DNA from 2 places in the Pseudomonas sp. 3A(2025) genome. Region 1 is predicted to be linked to the other one. Evidence: predicted binding sites of a transcription regulator. Region 1 holds the regulator's gene; the other holds the start of a gene.
The links. The regulator sigma-54, encoded in region 1, starts transcription at its own class of promoters, with help from an activator protein. The targets are predictions, from matches to a motif close to ANTGGCATNNANNTTGCTNT.
Positions count from the first base shown of each region.

Region 2: a site for sigma-54 is predicted at 2,119-2,138, ahead of ACYP2A_RS12590 (CmpA/NrtA family ABC transporter substrate-binding protein). Genes of this name have one in related genera too.

Region 1 covers NZ_BAAILM010000113.1:916,349-920,345, forward strand. Annotated here, with positions in the region: gene lptC (LPS export ABC transporter periplasmic protein LptC) at 1-298, shown strand, start outside; gene lptA (lipopolysaccharide transport periplasmic protein LptA) at 285-830, shown strand; gene lptB (LPS export ABC transporter ATP-binding protein) at 831-1,556, shown strand; gene ACYP2A_RS30875 (RNA polymerase factor sigma-54) at 1,725-3,227, shown strand; gene hpf (ribosome hibernation-promoting factor, HPF/YfiA family) at 3,348-3,656, shown strand; gene ptsN (PTS IIA-like nitrogen regulatory protein PtsN) at 3,668-3,997, shown strand, end outside.
Region 2 covers NZ_BAAILM010000032.1:73,593-77,589, forward strand. Annotated here, with positions in the region: partial or broken gene ACYP2A_RS12580 (isochorismatase family protein) at 1-54, shown strand, start outside; gene ACYP2A_RS12585 (ANTAR domain-containing response regulator) at 203-778, opposite strand; gene ACYP2A_RS12590 (CmpA/NrtA family ABC transporter substrate-binding protein) at 792-2,003, opposite strand; gene ACYP2A_RS12595 (quinone-dependent dihydroorotate dehydrogenase) at 2,228-3,253, shown strand; gene rmf (ribosome modulation factor) at 3,391-3,606, opposite strand.

The DNA of each region.
Region 1 (3,997 bases):
TGGCACAGCGTTTCCGTGGCATGTGCAGAGCGTTCGTGGCGAAGTGTCGCCCGGCGGCGAACAGGTCGAGCTGATCGACGATGTGCGCGTGGCGCGCACCGATGAAAAGAACCGTTCGACTATCATTACCAGCAGTCGAATGACGGTATTCCCACAGAAGCAATATGCGCAGACCGAGCAAGCCGTTAGAATCGACGCCGGCGGCGGTGTCACTACGGCCAAAGGGATGAAAGCGTATTTGAACGACGGCAGGATGGACCTGCTGTCCAACGTAAGAGGACAGTATGAGTCTCGTTAAAACTCTTCCTTTTTTGCTCGGCCTGGGCGCAGTACTGGGAAGCGCGAGCGCCTGGGCTCTGCCGACAGACCGTGACCAGCCGATTCATATCCAGTCAGACGACGCGCAGCTCGATGACAAGAAAGGCATCGCCACCTACAAGGGCAATGTCATCATCACCCAGGGCTCGATGAAGATCACCGGCAACACCGTGACCATCACGCGCAATGCCCAGGGCGAGGTCGATGTGTTCACCTCGGTCGGCAACCTGGCCTATTACGAGCAGAAGCCCTCGACCACCAAGCCGATCGTTCAGGCCTACGCGGTGACGATCCAGTACTACGCGGCCCAGGATCGCATCGTCTTGATCGACAAGGCCAAGGTCATCAACGACGGCAACACTTCCGAAGGCGAGAAGATCGTCTACGACACCGTGCGCCAGATCGTCAGCGCGGGTCGCGCCACCGGCAGCCAGGTGACCACACCACGGCCACGGATCGACATGGTCATCCAGCCGAAAAAGAAAACCGACCAGCCGCAGAAGGCCGAGTAAATGGCGACGCTTAAAGCCCAGCACCTGGCCAAGAGTTACAAGAACCGTCAGGTCGTTCGCGATGTCAGCCTGTCCATCGACAGCGGCCAGATCGTCGGTTTGCTGGGCCCCAACGGTGCCGGCAAGACCACCTGCTTCTACATGATCGTCGGCCTGGTACAGGCCGATCAGGGCCGCGTACTGATCGACGACCTGGATGTCAGCCACCAGCCGATGCACGGTCGCGCACGCGCCGGTATCGGCTATCTGCCTCAAGAGGCTTCGATCTTTCGCAAGCTGACCGTGGCCGACAACATCATGGCCATCCTCGAGACCCGCAAGGAACTCGACGGCACTGCACGCCGCAAAGAGCTGGAAAACCTCTTGCAGGAATTCCACATCACGCATATCCGCGACAGCCTGGGCATGAGCCTGTCCGGCGGCGAACGGCGTCGCGTAGAAATTGCCCGCGCCCTGGCCACGGCCCCCAAGTTCATTCTGCTGGACGAGCCCTTTGCCGGGGTCGACCCGATTTCGGTCGGCGACATCAAGCAGATCATCCATCACCTGAAATCCAAGGGCATTGGCGTGCTGATCACCGATCACAACGTCCGTGAAACCCTGGATATCTGTGAGACTGCCTACATCGTCAACGACGGGCAACTGATCGCTGAAGGCGATGCCGAGACCATCCTGGCCAACGAGCTGGTGAAAGAGGTCTATCTCGGCCACGAGTTCCGCCTCTAGAGCGCCTTGCAGCCATAACAATGACCGTTGACAACGGATTATTTGTCGTGGCGCTCTAGGCAAGCGCTTCAATTTCAGGCATATAACTTGCTTATAAAAGGCGGCGCCCAGGCGCCCTGTAGTGGATGGCGCACGCGCGCCGGCGAATGAAGGTGTTGAGCCACTGCCATGAAACCATCGCTAGTCTTGAGAATGGGCCAGCAGCTGACGATGACACCGCAGCTGCAACAGGCTATCCGCTTACTCCAGTTGTCGACCCTGGACCTGCAACAGGAGATCCAGGAGGCTCTGGAATCCAACCCTATGCTGGAACGCCAGGAAGAAGGCGACGACTTCGACAATTCCGACCCTATGGCGGACAACGTCGAGAACAAGCCCAACAGCGAACGCGAGACCCAGGAACCGACTTATCAGGAAACCTCCGCGCCTACCGTGGATAATCTTGAGGAAGGCGAATGGAACGAGCGCATTCCTAACGAGCTGCCGGTCGACACGGCCTGGGAAGACATTTACCAGACCAGCGCCAGCAGCCTGCCGAGCAGCGACGACGACGAGTGGGATTTCACCACCCGCACATCGGCGGGTGAAAGCCTGCAAAGTCATCTGCTATGGCAGCTCAATGTGGCGCCGATGTCCGACACCGATCGCCTCATCGCCGTCACCCTGATCGACTGCATCAACAGCCAGGGCTACCTGGAAGAGTCGCTGGAAGAACTGCTGGAAGCGTTCGATCCCGAACTGGACATCGAGCTCGACGAGATCGAGGCCGTGCTGCACCGCATCCAGCAATTCGAGCCTGCCGGCATCGCCGCGCGCACCCTGAGCGAATGCCTGTTGCTGCAACTGCGCCAGATGCACGCCAGCACGCCATGGCTGAGCGAAGCCCAGCGCCTGGTAACCGACTATATCGACCTGCTGGGCGGACGCGACTACGCACAATTGATGCGCCGCATGAAGCTCAAGGAAGACGATCTGCGCCAGGTCATCGAACTGGTCCAGAGCCTCAACCCGCGTCCCGGCTCACAGATCGAGTCCAGCGAGCCGGAATACGTCGTGCCCGACGTCATCGTGCGCAAGGACAGCGAACGCTGGCTGGTCGAGCTGAACCAGGAAGCGGTACCGCGCCTGCGGGTCAACCCGCAGTACGCAGGTTTCGTGCGTCGCGCCGACACCAGCGCCGACAATACCTTCATGCGTAACCAGTTACAGGAAGCGCGCTGGTTCATCAAGAGCCTGCAAAGCCGCAACGAAACCCTGATGAAGGTGGCCACCCAGATCGTCGAGCATCAGCGCGGCTTTCTCGAATATGGCGACGAGGCCATGAAGCCTCTGGTCCTGCATGACATCGCCGAAGCGGTCGGCATGCATGAATCGACCATTTCCCGGGTCACCACCCAGAAGTTCATGCATACCCCGCGTGGCATATACGAACTGAAATACTTCTTTTCAAGCCACGTCAGCACCTCCGAAGGCGGTGAATGCTCGTCCACGGCCATCCGCGCAATCATCAAGAAACTGGTCGCGGCGGAAAATCAGAAAAAGCCATTGAGCGACAGCAAGATCGCTGGTTTACTGGAGGCACAAGGCATTCAAGTCGCCCGTCGCACAGTCGCCAAGTACCGCGAATCCCTCGGGATCGCGCCATCCAGCGAGCGCAAGCGGCTGATGTAGCGGACGAGGCACCTGCAGGGCAGCGCACCAGAGCTCACGCCGCCCGCCTGTGTCAGGCCACAGCGTTCCAGCGGCAGGTCACCGGCCTGCCTCTTATGCACTGGCAAAGGAGAGAGCTGTATGCAAGTTAATATCAGTGGACATCACCTGGAAGTGACCAAGCCCCTTCGTGAGTATGTGGAGCTCAAACTCAAAAAGCTTGAAGGGCATTTCGACAAGATTACCAATGTCCAGGTCACGATGACGGTCGAGAAACTGAAGCAGAAAATCGAAGCCACCCTGCATATCCATGGTGGAGAGGTCGTCGCCAACGCCGAACATGACGACATGTACGCGGCCATCGACCTGCTCACCGACAAGCTCGACAGACAATTGCTCAAGCACAAGGAAAAGCAGCAAAGCATCCTCAAAGGTGCGACCGCTCGCTAACAAACCAATCCATGACTCAACTTGAAAAAATACTGACCCCCGGCCGTTCCCTTGTGAACGTGCCGGGAGGCAGCAAAAAACGCGTGCTGGAGCAGATCGCCGATCTGATCGGCCGCGAAGTCCCCGAGCTGGACACGCAAGACGTGTTCGAAAAGCTCGTGAACCGTGAAAAACTCGGCTCGACCGGCTTTGGTAACGGTATTGCTATCCCCCACTGTCGCCTCGAGGCCTGCCAGTCGCCTATCAGCGCCGTCCTGAGCCTTGAGAAACCGGTCGACTTCGATGCTATCGACGGTGAACCGGTAGACCTGCTGTTCGTTCTGCTGGTACCGCAAGCCGCT
Region 2 (3,997 bases), on a different contig from region 1:
CAAAGCGGCAAGTCGCCAGTGCGCGAGAATATCTATACCTCAACGCGCTTGTAGGAGGCAGCTCTGCTGGCGATGAGGCCAGTAAAATCAGCACATCTGCTGCGTCTGTGCCGCAGCAATCGCCAGCAGAGCTGCCTCTCCCAAATGCGTGCCGAAGCCTGACTGATCGACATTAGTCCTGCGCAGCACCGCCCGGTATGTCCTACCCCAGCATCTCGCTCATCGAAATGATCTGCTCCGCCACCTGAATCAGCTTCTGCTGGCGACTCATGGCCTGGCGGCGCATGAGGGTGTAGGCCTCTTCTTCGTTGCAGTGCTTCATCTTCATCAGTAGCCCCTTGGCCAGTTCGATGCGTTTGCGCTCGGCCAGTTGCTGATCGCGGGCCACCAGTTGCGCACGCAGTGCCTGATCGCTCTCGAAGCGGGCCATGGCGACATCGAGAATCGGTTGCAGACGCTTGGCATGAATACCTTCGACGATGTAGGCACTGACCCCGGACTTGATCGCCTGGCGCATCACGCCGGGGTCGTGTTCGTCGGTGAACATCACGATGGGGCGAGGCAGATCGCGGGTGACCAGCACCACTTGCTCCATCACATCGCGGCCAGGGGACTCGGTGTCGATCAGGATCACGTCCGGGCGCAGGGCTTCGACCCGCGCCGGCAGGTCGATGCTCAGGCCCGACTCGTCGATGACCTCGAACCCGGCCTCGCTCAGGGCAGCTTTCAGGCGCCCGACTTTCTTGGGTGTGTCATTGATCAGCAGAATACGCAGCATCATCGCTTGCCTCTCAAGGTGCAGCGATGGCGGGGGCGCCATCGGTTCGCGAGTGCAGAGAAAAACTGCGTGCGTAACCTGCAGGGTCACTGCCGTCCCAGATTCGCCCGTCGATCAACTGGCTGCTGCGCAGGGGGCTGTCCGGCACGGCGATGCCCAGTGCCTCGGCGGCCTGGCGGTACAGGCTCAAGCGGTGAACGCGGCTGGCAACGGCCAGATAATCGGGGTCTTCGCGTAGCAGGCCCCAGCGGCGGAACTGGGTCATGAACCACATGCCATCCGACAGCCAGGGGAAGGTCACCTGGCCGTCACCGAACAGGCGCAGGGCATGCGGGTCTTGCCAGCTGTTGCCCAGCCCGTCCTGGTACTGGCCCAACAGGCGCGGTTCGATGCAGCCCGGCGGCGCATCGAGGTAATCGGCGCCACTGAGCAATTGTGCCGTGCTGCGGCGGTTTTCCTGGCTTTGTTCGATAAAGCGGCTGGCTTCGAGTACCGCCATGGTCAGGGCGCGGGCCGTATTGGGGTTCTGCTCGACAAACTCGGCGGTACAGCCCAGCACCTTGCCGGGATGGTCGGGCCAGATCGACTGGCTGGTGGCCAGGGTAAAGCCCAGTTTCTGTTGCACCGCGCTGGCGCCCCAGGGCTCGCCAACGCAAAAGCCGTCGATGCGTCCGGCTTGCAGGTGCGCAACCATCAGGGGTGGCGGCACCACGACGCTGTCGACATCGTCGAGCGGGTGAATGCCCTGGCTGGCCAGCCAGTAATTGAGCCACATGGCATGGTTGCCGGTGGGGAAGGTCTGGGCAAACGTCAGCTTTGCACCTCGGTGGTGCACGGTACGCTCCAGTGCTTCAGGGCTGGTCACGCCGGCGTCTTGCAAACCACGCGACAGGTTGATGCACTGGCCGTTCTGGTTCAGGCCCATCAGGATCGCCATGTCGGCGGCCGCCGCGCCACTGATGCCCAGTTGCATGGCATAGATCAGGCCGTAAAGGCTATGGGCGGCGTGCAACTGGCCACTGACCAGCCGGTCGCGCAGGTTGGCCCAGGAGGCCTGGCGCTTGAGGTTAAGGGTCAGCCCGTAAGGCTGGGCAAAACCCTGAGTGGCGGCCACCACCAGAGAGGCGCAATCGGTCAGGGCCATGAAGCCTATGTCAATGCTGTTCATTTCGGGGGCATCGCTGCCCGCCACCCAGTCCAGGGCATTGCTTGATCGTTGGTTCATAGGCCGAACTACATCCATAAAAAAAGCGTCGTTGAGCCCACCGCACAAGCTGCGAGCCACAACGACGCCATTGTCGATACCCGTCGGCGACGTTGCCGAGAGCGTTATCCCGGTTCAAGCAAGGCATGTGCCAGTGCCCCTTGGTACAGGATTTCTCGCCTGGCAGGCCATCCGCCGTCTATAATCGCCGCCTGACTTCAGCCGCTCACGAGCCTCGCCCGCCCATGTATAACCTGGCCCGCCAGTTACTGTTCAAACTCTCCCCGGAAACTTCCCACGATTTGTCTCTGGACCTGATCGGCGCCGGTGGCCGTCTGGGCCTCAATGGCCTGTTGAGCAAAGCGCCCGCGCAATTGCCGGTAACGGTGATGGGCATCCGCTTTGCCAACCCGGTCGGGCTGGCGGCGGGCCTGGACAAGAATGGCACGGCCATCGACGGTTTTGCCCAACTGGGTTTCGGTTTTGTCGAAATCGGCACCGTGACCCCGCGTGCTCAGCCCGGCAATCCCAAGCCACGGCTGTTCCGTCTGCCTGAGGCCCAGGGCATCATCAATCGCATGGGCTTTAACAACCTGGGGGTCGATCATTTGGTCAGCCGCGTAAAAGCAGCCAAATACCGTGGCGTGCTGGGCATCAATATCGGCAAGAATTTCGACACCCCCGTAGAGCGCGCAGTCGACGATTACCTGATCTGCCTCGACAAGGTCTACGACCATGCCAGCTACGTGACGGTCAACGTCAGTTCGCCCAATACCCCGGGTCTGCGCAGCCTGCAGTTCGGTGATTCGCTCAAGCAGTTGCTCGATGCCCTGCGCGTGCGTCAGGAGGCGCTGACGCAGCAATATGGCAAGCGCGTACCGCTGGCGATCAAGATTGCCCCGGACATGATCGATGAAGAAATCGTGCTGGTGGCCAGTGCCCTGCTTGAGTCGGGTATGGATGCAGTGATCGCCACCAACACCACCCTGAGCCGCGAAGGCGTCGAAGGGCTGCTGCATGCCAACGAGGCCGGTGGCCTGTCGGGTGCGCCGGTGCGCGAAAAGAGTACTCACACTGTCAAGGTGTTGGCCGGTGAACTGGGCGGGCGTTTGCCGATCATTGCTGCCGGCGGCATTACCGAAGGCCGGCATGCTGCCGAAAAAATCGAAGCGGGCGCCAGCCTGGTGCAGATCTATTCGGGCTTTATCTACAAAGGCCCGGACCTGATTCGCCAGTCGGTCGATGCCATTGCGGCCCTGCCTCGGCGCTGATCGTGCAGACATGAAAAAGGGGCTCCTTTAAAAAGGAGCCCCTGGGCCTGTGGCCCGCCGCCCGGTCAGGGCGGTGATCACACGAATGCAATGTACAAGGTCAGACAAGATTTGATGGACTGCTTCGCAAGTTACCTCTATCCGACTGCGTGAAGTTCGTTGAGCCTGTGGATTCCCGCAGTGCCGGTCATACCGTCCCATTGGTCGCCGCGTCCTTCACGCCAACCATTGATCCACGCCTGACGCACCGACGGTAGAGTAAATGGGCAAAGCTCACGGGATTTTCCACTAACGCCGTACTGATATCCGCGCAAAAATGCTCTTTCCAACGGATCACGCTTAAGTCTTCTCATAGGGTGTTGCCCTCGTTTGTTGACTGTAATGTCCATGGACCTCGTGTTGAGGTCTGACAGAAATCTTCTGCCATGTCTGCCTGCTGCCGGCGTCACAGGCGAGATGCCATCACCGTTGCAGTGATGACCTGAGACGATTTCTAACCAATGCACGACACGCTGTGAATGATCGTTTTGTCATAAGGGCGTCACATTTAGGTCTGATGAGTGCTAAGCGCAAATGTGTTTCATGGATGATTCAGTCAATAATCCAAGCACTGCAAGGAGTTGCAGCACACGAGAACAATTTTTATTTTGATCGATAATGGCTGAATGCTTTTATTTATTATTCGACGAAGGGTCGAGATGTGACTTCATGTGTCTTGAAACTTCGCGCTCGCTGAGCATTTTG